Regions from separate parts of the Stenotrophomonas sp. PUT21 genome, predicted to be linked through region 2. Evidence: predicted binding sites of a transcription regulator. Region 2 holds the regulator's gene; the other holds the start of a gene.
What was found. Region 2 encodes FliA, which starts transcription of late flagellar genes. Its sites were predicted from a motif close to TAAAGTTTNNCNNNCNNNGGCCGATAA; they were not measured.
Positions count from the first base shown of each region.

Region 1: the regulator FliA is predicted to act here: its motif matches at 1,147-1,173, upstream of ACTT2I_RS12720 (HDOD domain-containing protein).

Region 1 is NZ_CP197645.1:2,764,318-2,770,857, forward strand. It holds gene ACTT2I_RS12720 (HDOD domain-containing protein) at 1-990, opposite strand, end outside; gene ACTT2I_RS12725 (Glu/Leu/Phe/Val dehydrogenase dimerization domain-containing protein) at 1,341-2,438, shown strand; gene ACTT2I_RS12730 (S8 family serine peptidase) at 2,519-5,386, opposite strand; gene ACTT2I_RS12735 (thiolase family protein) at 5,562-6,540, shown strand, end outside.
Region 2 is NZ_CP197645.1:1,594,492-1,601,031, reverse strand. It holds gene flhA (flagellar biosynthesis protein FlhA) at 1-2,066, shown strand, start outside; gene ACTT2I_RS07580 (AAA family ATPase) at 2,216-3,871, shown strand; gene ACTT2I_RS07575 (MinD/ParA family ATP-binding protein) at 3,858-4,745, shown strand; gene ACTT2I_RS07570 (RNA polymerase sigma factor FliA) at 4,742-5,488, shown strand; gene cheY (chemotaxis response regulator CheY) at 5,505-5,897, shown strand; gene ACTT2I_RS07560 (protein phosphatase CheZ) at 5,897-6,511, shown strand; gene ACTT2I_RS07555 (chemotaxis protein CheA) at 6,517-6,540, shown strand, end outside.

The DNA.
Region 1 (6,540 bases), 1.2 Mb from region 2:
GTGCACGCGCCGCCAGATCCACTGCAGCGCATGCGGCGGCGTGTCGTCCAGCTGCTCCAGCAGGGCCAGCGCCTGGACCTGCCCGATCTGGCCATGACGGCACAGCAGGCTGGCCGCCGCCCCCGCCCGGGCAAAGCGCAGGCTCGCCGCCAGCCCACTGCCGCTCTGGCGGATCAAGGCATCGTGCACAGCCTTGGGCAACTCCCATGCCGCGGCGATCCGGCTCGCCACCGGCAGGGTCCAGCTGTCCAGCAGTTCGGCCGCCAGCGCGCGCGGCGGTACCGCCACCTCCTGCTCCGCGCAGGCATCCAGCAGATGGCGCATCACCAGCGCCGCGCCCAGGCCCTGGGTCAGGCCCAGCCACTGTGCGGCGAAGCCATCTTCATGGGTGACCGTGCGTGCGTGGTCAGCGGCAGCGCGCGAGGCCAGCAGCGCGTGCTCCCAGATCACGGCGCTGAACTGCGGAAAGGCATCGCACTGCAACTGCATCACCGGCTGCACCAGCACCGCGCTGATGATCTGGCGGATGCCATCGGTACCGACCAGGGTGACCGCGCGCTGCAGCGTTTCCACCGGGCGCGCCTGCACCCGGTAGACCGGGCTGTTGGCGATGCGCAGCAGATTGCCGGTCAAGACCGGATCCTGGCTGATGATCCCGGCCATCGCGCGCGCCGAGGCGTCGCTGTCGTTCACGGTCTGGATCAGCTGCGGCAGCAGCTGCGGACGGCGCGGCAGGTGCCTGGCCGACCAGTCACGTGCCAGCAGCGAGGCGGTGACGGCATCGCGCAGCTCAACGGTGCGCGGTGCTGCTGCGTCCGCGGCATCGCCACTGCGGGGCACCAGCGCAAGCGTGTGCAGGCCGGCCTGCAGCACCGCGACCGGATCGGTGCCAGGCAGCACGGCGGTGGCCGGCAATGCGGCCGCCCGCCCCCGCGTGGCGGCGACAGGATCGGCCAGCGGGGCGTTGTTGCCCCGCCGGTGACGGACCAAGGCCGCCCCGCCCAGCAGCGCCAACACCGCCGCGCCCGCGAGCACCGCGCCGATCACGCCCACGGCCACGCACGCACCGGTTCCCGCACTTGCCTTGTTGCGACTGCGCCCACGTGATCCTTCCTGCGATGACCGGCCATCCACACCGTTGCCACGGCATCGGCCCGGGCTTCAGCAACTTTAATGGCGAAGGCGCGGTAGAGCGCTGACAACACCGTCCGCCGGAATGCACTAGAATGGCGCCGCGCGACCCGTCCGAGACCCGACGACGTCGCTTTTTTTGTTTTACAACCCACCTTTTGCTGGCGCGTTCGCCGCTGTTCGCCACCGTTCGCACCATCGGAGCCACCATGTTATTTGAAACCCTCGAAACCACCGGTCACGAACAAGTGGTGTTCTGCCACAGCCGCGACGCCGGTCTGAGGGCGATCATCGCCATCCACAACACCACCCTGGGCCCCGCCCTGGGCGGTGTGCGCATGCGTCCCTACGCCAGCACCGACGAGGCCCTGGCCGATGCGCTGCGGCTGAGCCGCACCATGACCTACAAGAACGCCCTGGCCGGGCTCAACGTGGGTGGCGGCAAGGCGGTGATCATCGGCGACCCGAAGCGCGACAAGAGCGAAGTGCTGTTCCGCGCCTTCGGCCGCTATGTCGATTCGCTGGGTGGCCGCTACATCACCGCCGAAGACGTCGGCACCGATGTCAACGACATGGAAAACATCTACCTAGAAAGCGAGTACGTCACCGGCGTGCACCAGGTGCATGGCGGCTCCGGCGACCCGGCCCCGTTCACCGCGTATGGCGCACTGCAGGCGCTGATGGCGGCGATGCAGCACAAGCTGGGCCATGAGGAAGTGGGCAAGGCCAGCATCGCGGTGCAGGGCCTGGGGCACATCGGCATGGAACTGGTGAAGCTGCTGCGCGACCGTGGCGCCAAGTTGTACGTCAGCGATCTGGACAGCGCGCGCGTGGACCGCGCCGTCACCGAGTACGGTGCCGAGGCGGTCAAGCCGGAAGACATCTACGACGTCAACGCCGACATCTTCGCGCCGTGCGCGCTGGAAGGTGCGATCAATCCGGACACGCTGCCGCGCCTGAAGTGCAAGATCGTCTGTGGCACCGCCAACAACCAGCTCTCCAGCCTGGAGGTCGGCGACGAACTGCATGCGCGCGGCATCCTCTACGCACCGGATTACGCGGTCAACGCCGGCGGCGTCATGAACGTCTCACTGGAGATCGATGGCTACAACCGCGAGCGTGCGATGCGCCTGATCCGCAGTATTTACCACAACCTCGGCCGCATCTTCGCGCTGTCGCAGAGCGAGGGCATCGCCCCGCAGCGCGCGGCCGACCAGATCGCCGAAGCGCGCATCCTGTCGATCGGCAAGTTGAAGATGCCGCTGGGCCGCAGCACGCCGCGGCGGGGCACGCTGCGCGGCAACTGAGCCGTTGCGGTGACAGACGAAGCGGGCGCGATCATTGATCGCGCCCGCTTTTTTTGCGAACGTCGCGGCAAGGCGCGCGCCTAGAAACCCGCCGAATAGCGCAACTGCACCTGACGCAGATCGCCACGCGGGCCGAAGCGCTGGTCGTAACCGAACGCCAGGCGGCTGGTGCGGCTCAGCCAGGATTCCACCGAGAGCCCGAACAACCCGCCCGAGCGAGCCGGCTGCAACCCGGCCACCGGCGCCCAGGCCTCGACGCCGACAAAGCTGGCGTCCAAGGAAAGGCCGTCACTGGACAGGTGCTGTTGCCATTCGGCATAGCCGCGCAGCGACCAGCCGCCCCAGCGGCGCTCGGCGCGCAGGCCGGCCAACGCCTGGCTGCGCGTGCTCACCGCATCCTGCGCGCGCAGGCCGAAGCCCATGCCGCCGGCTTCACTGAAACCATCGCTGTCCACCCGGGCGTATTCGGCGCCCAGGTAAGGCGTCAGCGAGGCGTTGGCGCCGCCGAAGCGGTAGCCCGACTCCACGCTGGCCGCGCTGAAGCTGCCGCCGTATCGTGCATTGACGCCGTACTGGCCGGCACCGAGCAGCAACTGGCGATCGATCTCACGGGTGAACTGGCCGGCGCCGATCTGGCCCATGGCATACGCGCGGCCGGTGCCCCAGCCCGCGTAGACCTGCGCCTGCGATTGACGGTCGCGGCCGCGGTCACCGCCCCACTCGCGGCTGCCGTAGCTGCGCGTTTCGCCGAACGCGAAACCGAGCATGCCGTGACTGCCCAGCGCCACGTCCTGGCCCATCATCCAGCCGCGGGTCGCCACGCCGTTGCCGGCGAAGCTGCCCTGTCCCGCCTCGCCCAGCGTGCCCTGCCAGGCCCCGCGCAGGCGAGGCGCAGCCTGCACGTCGCCCACCCGGGCCGACAGCGCACGACGGTTCATGTCGATGCTGTCGAAGGTGGCCGCCGTGGCCAACGCGTGGGCTTTGCCGGAGAGACTGTCCAGGCTGGCCTGCAGCGCGTTGGCGCCGTCCACCTGCTGCAGCTGCCCCGCCGCATCGGCAAACCCGTCCAGCGCCGCACCATTGCGGTCCAGCACTTCGAAAGCGGATTCGACCCGCGCCGCCGAGGCCAGCGCGGTTCCCCCGAGCCCGGCCTGGAGGCTGGCGCTGGTCACGCTGACGCGGTCGATGACCATGGTGACGTCGTTGCTGGCGTGCAGCAGGCTGGCCTGGAGCAAGCTGCCCGGCGCCAGCCCGTTGGTGACGCTGTCGAAGCTGCCGGTCACCCCGCCATCGGCGTGCAGCAGCGGCTGCGTGCGTCCATCCCGGGGAACGTAACCGGCGATGACGCTGTCCACACGCACCGTGCCGGCCAGCGTGGCGGTGCCGGTCACCATGAGCGCGTTGGCCCCCAGGGCGACCACCAGTTGCGCGCCGGGACGCTGGAGGTAGTTGCCTTCGATCGCCGCATCGATGTTGTCGCTGCGCAGGATCACGCTGGCGCCGTTGTCCACATTGCCGGTGACCCGCGTGGTGCCGTTCATGAACTGCAGCGCGGCGGCGTTGGGGTTGCCCACCTGCGGCGCGATGAGCACGTCGGAGCGGAGCGACGCACCGCCGCGCAGCGCCAGGGTGCCGCGCTCGATGATCGTGTCGCCGCTGTAGGTATTGGCGCCGGCCAGGCTCAACGCACCTGCCCCCTGCTTGATCAGCCCGCCGTTGCCGCTGATGTCGTTGCCCCATACCGAGTCCAGGCCCAACGTGCCGATATTGACCGTCACATCGCCCCAGTCGAACCTGGCCGGACCGTTGATCGCTTTGGCGATGTTGAGCAGGCCGTAGCCGAAGGTCCTGTCCACCCCGGCCGCCCCCAGATCGGTGGCGGTGCCGAGCAGCGTCTGGCGCACCAGATCATTGGTGAAGTACGGGTACTTCTGCCACACCAGCGCCGCCGCGCCGGAGACCAGCGGCGCGGCGTAGGATGTGCCCGAGCCATAGTAGTACTCCAGCTTGCCCCCTTTGTTGGCTGGATCGACGTAAGCCACCGTGCCCGGTGCGGCCAGGCAATACCGGGCGGCGACGCCGCAGGCGTTGGCATAGGAAGCCAGCTTGCTCGGGTCAGCGGTATCGACCGCCGTCACACTCAGCCACCCGCGTTCCAGATCCGCCGCGGGCAGGCTTCCGCCCGGGCCGGCCTGGCTGGGCAGCGCCGCCATGCTGGACGGATTGGCCTTGCTCTCATTGCCGGTGGCGAACACCACCAGACCGCCGTTGCCGATGATGAAGGGGCGGTATTCCTGGGCGATCGGCGCGGTGGCGGACGGGTTGGTCCAGTACAGGCCGCCCCACGAATTGTTCATGATCTTGACCCCGGCGGCGATCAGATCCTGGTGCACGCCGTCCAGACCCACCGCACCGGTGATCTCGTTGCCACTGCCCGAACCATCATCCACCGGCCGCTTGTCGGAAATGATGCGCGCCGAGACGATCTGCGCTTGGCTGGCCACACCGCCCGGCCAGCTGCCCACCCTGCCACCGGCCGCCAGCTGGGCGACCACGGTGCCGTGGCCGACGACGTCATCCACATTGACGTTGTTCACGCGTGGATCGACGTAGGTGTAATTGGCCAGCACCCGCCCTGCCAGTGCCGGATGCTCGCGGTTCACGCCCGAATCGACCACGCCGATGCGCATGCCCGCGCCGGTCCAGCCGGCCGACTGCGCCGGTCCGGCCTGGATGATGCCCAGGTGCGCATCGATGGCCGGCTGCGGCGGCGGTGCCGTGGTCGGCGGGGGAGACGGCGGCGTGGTGGGCGGCGGCGACGGGGGCGTGGTCGGGGGAGGCGACGGCTCCAGATCCCCGCGGACATTGCTGCCACCGCCTCCGCAGGCACTCAGTGCCAACGCCAATGCCGCGGCCAAGGCCGACCTGCCGATCACAACCTGCTTCATCCCTGCTCCCCTTGTGAATGGACCTTCCCCACCTGCCTGCCCCCGGGCAGACACCGGCAGTCAATGCCGACCCTCTATACTGGACCGACCCCCACGCAGTCTGCCGGGAAATGCGTCGGCTTCCAACGCCCGCGTTCCCATTCCGCTCTTCGCTCACGCACCAAAGAGATTGCACATGTCCAACATCGTCATCGCCGCCGCCAAGCGCACCGCCATCGGCTCCTTCCTGGGCCAGTTCAATGGCGTGCCGTCCCCGACCCTGGGGTCCACTGTGATCGCCGCGGCCCTGGAGCAGTCCGGAGTACCGGCTGCGGACGTTTCCGAAGTGATCATGGGCTGCGTGCTGCCGGCCAACCTCGGCCAGGCGCCGGCCCGCCAGGCCGCGATCGCCGCCGGCATTCCGGTCTCCACCGGCGCCACCACCCTCAACAAGGTGTGCGGTTCGGGCATGAAGGCGATCATGCTGGGGCATGACCTGATCAAGGCCGGTTCGGCCAGCATCGTGGTCGCCGGCGGCATGGAGTCGATGTCCAACGCCCCGCACATGATCCCCAACTCGCGCACCGGCAACCGCTTCGGCAATTTCCAGGTGATCGACCACATGGCCCACGACGGCCTGGTCAATGCCTACGACGGCAAGGCCATGGGCGAATTCGCCGAATGCACCGTGGAGAAATACCAGGTCAGCCGCGAGGACCAGGATGCCTTCGCCATCGAATCGGTCCGCCGCGCACAGGCCGCGCAGGCCAATGGCGCCTTCGACGGTGAAATCGTCCCGGTGAAGGTCAGCACCCGCAAGGGCGAGGTCGAATACGCGCAGGACGAGCAGCCGAGCCGCTCGGACATCGCCAAGATCCCGACCCTGCGCCCGGCGTTCAAGAAAGACGGCACGGTCACCGCCGCCAGCTCCTCGAGCATCTCCGACGGCGCTGCCGCCGTGGTCTTGCTGTCCGAGGAAGACGCCGCCGCGCGCGGGCTGCAGCCGCTGGCCCGCATCGTCGGTCATGCCACCCACTCGCAGGCGCCGGAGTGGTTCACCACCGCGCCGATCGGTGCGATCCAGAAGCTGATGGACAAGACCGGCTGGACGCTGGACCAGGTCGACCTGTTCGAGATCAACGAAGCCTTCGCCGTGGTCGCGATGGCGCCGATCC
Region 2 (6,540 bases):
CCCTGGACATGATCCGCCACGGGCTGGGTGCCCCGCTGATCGTGCTGGCCCTGCTGGCGATGGTGGTAGTGCCGTTGGCGCCGCCGGTGCTCGATGCGTTGTTCACCTTCAACATCGCCATCTCGCTGATGGTGCTGCTGGCGGTGGTCTACGTGAAGCGCCCGCTGGACTTCACCATTTTCCCGATCGTGCTGCTGGTCACCACCATGCTGCGGCTGGCGCTGAACGTGGCGTCCACCCGCGTGATCCTGCTCAACGGCCAGAACGGCCACGAGGCGGCCGGCAAGGTGATCGCCTCGTTCGGCGAGTTCGTGATCGGCGGCAACTACGCGGTCGGCATCGTGGTGTTCGCGATCCTGACCATCATCAACTTCGTGGTGATCACCAAAGGCGCCGGGCGCGTCTCCGAAGTGACCGCCCGCTTCATCCTCGATGCCATGCCCGGCAAGCAGATGGCGATCGACGCCGATCTCAACGCCGGTTTGCTGACGCGTGAGGAGGCCAAGGCCCGGCGCGAGGAGGTCCGCGAGGAAGCCGACTTCTACGGTGCGATGGACGGCGCCAGCAAGTTCATCCGAGGCGATGCGATCGCCGGCATCCTGATCCTGTTCATCAACCTGGTCGGCGGCCTGGCGGTCGGCGTACTCCAGCACGGCATGCCGTTCGGTGATGCCGCCGCGACCTACACCCTGCTCTCCATCGGTGACGGCCTGGTCGCCCAGCTGCCGGCACTGCTGGTGTCCTCGGCAGTGGCCATGCTGGTCACCCGTGCCTCGCGTTCGCAGGACATGGCCCAAGCCATGATGGGCCAGGTATTCGGCCAGTACCGCGCCCTGACCATCGCCGCCGCGATTCTGGCGGTGGTGGGCCTGGTGCCGGGCATGCCCAACGTCGCCTTCTTGACGCTGGCCGCGATCCTCGGCTTCATCGCGTGGAAGGCCTGGAAGAAGAGCACCGCGCAGGCCCGCGCCGCCGAAGCTCCGGCCACCCACCGCCCCGATGCCCTCGGCCTGCCCGGTGCCGCCCCCTCGCCCACCGCCGAGCTGACCTGGGATGAGCTGCGCCCGGTCGATCCGCTTGGCCTGGAAGTCGGCTACCGGTTGATTCCACTGGTGGACAAGAACCAGGGCGGCGAGCTGATGGCGCGCATCAAGGGCGTGCGCCGCAAGCTCACCCACGACATCGGTTTCCTGATTCCCTCCGTCCACATCCGCGACAACCTGGAACTGCCCGCGACCGCGTATCGCCTGCTGATCCACGGTGTGCCGGTGGCTACCGCCGAGATCCACCCCGACCGCGAACTCGCGCTGGACCCGGGCAGTGCCCTGGGCACGCTGGAAGGCATCGCCGGCAAGGACCCCGCCTTCGGCCTGGATGCTACCTGGATCCAGCCGCACCAGCGCGCCAATGCCGAATCGATGGGCTACACCGTAGTCGACCCGGCCACTGTGGTCGCCACCCATCTGTCCCACCTGATCCGCGAGCACGCCCCGGAACTGCTCGGCCATGAGGAAGTGCAGCAGCTGCTGGCCAACCTGGCCAAGAGCGCGCCCAAGCTGGTCGAAGATCTGACGCCCAAGTCGCTGCCGCTCTCGGCGGTGGTGCGGGTGCTGCAGAACCTGCTGATCGAGCGGATTCCGATCCGCCAGCTACGCAAGATCGTCGAATCGCTGGTGGAAAGCGCGCCGACCAGCCAGGACCCGGCCGTGCTGACGGCTGCCGTGCGCAATGCGCTGGGCCGTTTCATCGTGCAGGAGATCGCCGGGATGTCGCCGGAGCTGCCGGTGTTCACCCTCAACCCGCAACTGGAACGCGTCTTGCAGGAGTCCACTCAGGGCAACGGCGCCGCGCTGGAACCCGGACTCGCCGAGCGACTGCATCAAAGCCTGGCCGAATGTGTCGGCAAGCAGGAAGCGAAGAACGAGCCGGCGGTCGTGCTGGTGCCCGGCCCGGTACGTGCCGCGCTGGCACGGCTGGTACGCCACAGCGTCCCCTCGCTGTCCGTACTCGCCTACAGCGAGGTGCCCGAGGACAAACGGTTGAAGCTGGTCGGCACGATCAGTTGAGCCGGACACCCGACGGCACCGCGACAGAAAACAGACACCTCATTCGATTTCACCGCAGCAGGAAATAAAGGGACTCCCTGACCGTGCAGACCACCGACAACCAGCGTTTCCCTTCCACCACTCCGCCGCCCCAGTCCCGGTACCACAGCATGAAAATCAAACGCTTCGTCGCCTCCGATATGCGCTCGGCCATGAACCTGGTGCGCAAGGAACACGGTCCGGACGCAGTGATCCTGTCCAATCGCCGGATCGAGGAAGGTGTCGAAATCGTGGCGGCGGCCAACTACGACGAGAGCGCCGTGCAGCGTGCACTGGAGGCGGCCCGCAAGGACGTCGCGCCAGCGCCGGCACCGCGCCCGCGCAGCGCCGCCGATGCGGTGATCGCCGCAGTGACCCGCCGCAAGGCGCCGGTCGCCACGCCTGAACCGGTGGCCGCGACCACTTCGGCGGTCGCCGCGCTGGCCCGCGCCGCCGTCGGCGCGACCGGTCGCACCCTGGATACCGCCAATGAAATCGTGCCGCCGCCGGGCAGCGACGGCTTCGCCGCCACCCTCGCCCGCGCCAGCGTCGGCCCCGCCGTCAACGAACCGTCGCTGCCGGAGCAGATCTTCGCGCCGTTCAATGTCGAGCAGGCCGCCGCCGCGTCCCCGGCCGCCCCGGTCGAAGCAGTGGCCGCGCCCGCCCCGATCAACCGCGCCCGCTTCGTGATCGATCCGCCGCTGGACGAGATGGACGAGGCGGCGATGCCGGTCGCTGCCGCGCTCGCGCCGCTCCCGGTGGTGGCCCCTGCCCTGCCGCCGGCCCTGCCGCTGCCGATCGCCGAGACCGTCACCACCGCCGCCAATGAACCGGCAGCGGCCGTGGCCAGCGTGCCCGAACTGACGATCATCCAGCGCGACGACGAAGAGATCCGCCAGTTGCGCCATGAAGTGGCCGGTATGCGCCATGTCATCGAGCGCGAGATGCACCGCTTCACCGATGAGCGCCTGCGTGGCTCGCCGGTCCGCGCCGCGGCGCTGGACCTGATGGACGAGTACGGCTTCGACGCCGGCATCAGCCGCGACGTGGCCATGCAGATTCCGCTGGATACCGAAGCCCACCGTGGCCGCGGCCTGATGCTCGGCCTGCTCTCCAAGAAGCTGCCGATCGCCCCGGTCGACCCGCTCGAAGCCGGCGGCGTGATCGCCCTGGTCGGCCCTACCGGTGCCGGCAAGACCACCACCATCGCCAAGCTGGCCTCGCGTTTCGCCGAGGCGCATGCCGCCCGCGATGTCGCCCTGGTCACCACCGATACCGGCCGCATCGGCGCCCGCGAGCAGCTGTACGGCTTCGGCCGCCAGCTCGGCATCGCGGTCCATGAGGCCAGCAGCGGCACCGATCTGAACCAGCTGCTGGAGCGCCTGAAGGACTACAAGCTGGTCCTGATCGACACCGCCGGCCTGGGCCCGCGTGACCGTGCACTGGCCGCCCAGCTGCAGTGGCTGCGCGCCGCCGAGCAGATCCGCACCCTGCTGGTGCTGCCGGCCAACACCAGTTTCGGCGACATGGACGAGGTGGTCCGCCGCTTCAGCGCCGCCAACCCGCAGGGCGTGGTGCTGAGCAAGCTGGACGAAACCGGCCGCTTCGGTACCGCCCTGTCGGTGGCCGTGGACCACCGCCTGCCGATCACCTGGGTCACCGATGGCCAGGACGTTCCTGAAGACCTGCACCGTGCCAGTGCGGCCAATCTTGTACTTCGCCTTGAAGATTTGCGCCGCGCGGCCGATATGCCCTGCAACCCGGAGTTGAACCATGCCGTCGCGTGAGTACGCCAAGCTGACCAAGACCTTCCCGTTGTCGGCTACCCGAAGCCAGCCGCTGGGCCCGGTCCGCACCATCGCCGTCACCGGCGGCAAGGGCGGCGTGGGCAAAACGAACGTTTCGGCCAATCTGGCCGTGGCGCTGGCGGACATGGGCAAACGCACGCTGCTGCTGGACGCCGATCTCGGCCTGGCCAACATCGACGTGATCCTCGGCCTGCAGCCGAAGGTGACCCTGGCCGACCTGGTCGCCGGGCGCTGCACGCTGGAAGAAGTGATCATGGAAGGCCCCGGCGGCGTGCTGGTGGTGCCGGCCGCCTCCGGCCGCCGCCACATGGCCGAGCTGCAGCCGGCCGAGCACGTCGGCCTGGTCAACGTGTTCTCCGAGCTCGAGCGCGAGCTGGACATCATGATCGTGGATACCGCCGCCGGCATCACCGATGGCGTGCTCACCTTCTGCCAGGCCGCGCAGGACACGGTGGTGGTGGTCTGCGATGAGCCGGCCTCGATCACCGACGCCTACGCACTGATCAAGGTGCTCTCGCGCGAGCGCGGGGTGGACCGCATCCAGGTGGTGGCCAACATGGTCCGCGACCCGAACGAAGGCCGCGTGCTGTACGAAAAGCTGACCCGTGTCTGCGAGAAGTTCCTCGCCGATGTCTCGCTGAACTACCTGGGCTGCGTGCCGCAGGATGACTGGCTGCGCCTGTCGGTGCAGCGCCAGCAGCCGGTGGTGAAGGCCTACCCGTCCAGCCCGGCCGCGCTGGCGCTGACCGAGATCGCGCGCCGCACCGCCCGCTGGCAGGCCCCGACCGAGCCGCGTGGCGGGGTCGAATTCTTCCTGGAACGCATCCTCAAGCAACGCGGGGTGACGGTATGAAGGGCGCAGCACAATACAAAGAGGTCCAGCGGACCGCAGCCAACGAGTGCATTGCCCAGCACTCCGACCTGGTCCGGCGCATCGCCCACCATCTGGCCGCGCGCCTGCCGGCGAGCGTGGAGGTGGACGATCTGATCCAGGCCGGCATGATGGGCCTGATCGAGGCCTCGCGCAGCTACGACGCCGACCAGGGCGCCTCGTTTGAAACCTATGCCTCGATCCGCATCCGCGGCTCGATGATCGACGAGATCCGCCGTGGCGACTGGGTGCCGCGCTCGGTGCACCGCCGTGCACGCGATGCCGCCGCGACCATCCGTCGCCTCGAGCAGAGCACCGGCCGTGCCGCCAGCGCCACCGAAGTGGCCGCCGCGATGGACATGCCGCTGCCGGACTACCTGCGCCTGATGGAAGACGCCTCGCGCGGCCAGGTGCTGAGCCTGGAATCACGGATCGAAGACCAGGGCGAGCTGGATACCGTCGCCCAGGGTGGCCCGACCCCGCAGCAGGTACTGGAGCGCGGCGAGTTCGGGCGCGAGCTGGGCAACGCGATCGGCCTGCTGCCCGAGCGCGAACAGCTGGTCCTGTCGCTGTACTACGAGCAGGAACTGAACCTGAAAGAGATCGGCGCCGTACTGGGTGTCAGCGAATCGCGCGTGTGCCAGATCCATGGCCAGGCCGTGCTGCGTCTGCGGGGCCGGCTGAAGATCTTCGAGGCGGCAGACGCCGGCCTCGAGAACCATTGAAATCGAGGAAAGTGCTTTGAACAAGAACATGCGTATCCTGATCGTCGACGATTTTTCGACCATGCGTCGTATCGTCAAGAACCTGCTGGGCGATCTGGGCTTCACCAATACGGCCGAAGCCGAGGACGGGCATGCCGCGCTGGCGATGTTGCAGAGCCAGCCGTTCGATTTCGTGGTCACCGACTGGAACATGCCGGTCATGACCGGCATCGACCTGCTCAAGGCCGTGCGTGCCGATGCCAAGCTCAAGACCCTGCCCGTGCTGATGGTGACCGCTGAAGCCAAGCGCGAGCAGATCATCGAAGCCGCCCAGGCCGGCGTGAACGGCTACATCATCAAACCGTTCACCGCGCAGACCCTGGAAGAAAAGCTCGGCAAAATCTTCGAACGCCTGGCAGCGAGCGCCTGATGGACACCCTGAGCGACAAATCCGCGCTGGTGCAGCGCCTGCAGGACGCCTTGGCCGCACTGGAAAGTGGCGACGAAGCCGGTTGGCGCCGGGAGATCGACGCCCTCGCCGCGTTGCGCACGCAGCCGATGATGGCCGGCCTGAACCGCCTCGCCCGCGAACTCGGCCAGGCCCTGGGTGAACTGCCCAGCCTGCCCAGCGAAGCCGGCGAACTGGATGACGCCTGCGCGCGCCTGGACCACGTGGTGGCGATGACCGAACAGGCCACCCACCGCACGCTGGACCTGGCCGAGGAATGTCGCTCGCTGACCGAACAGCTGCGCGCCAACGGGTTGACGCCCGACCAGGGCCAGCAGCTCGACCGCATCCGCCACAACCTGACGGAAATCGCGCTGACGCAGAGCTACCAGGACCTGACCGGGCAGATCATACGCCGCGTGGTCGGGATCGTGCGGCGCGTGCACGAGGGCTTCGGCGCGCTCGGCCTGCCGCCGCAGGAAGACGACAAGAAGCGCGACACCAACGGCCTGGCCGGCCCGGCCGTGAACGGTCTGGATCGCCATGCGGTGTCACAGAACGACGCCGACGACCTGCTCTCGGACCTGGGACTGTAACGATCATGAGTGCTGTTCCAGACGATATC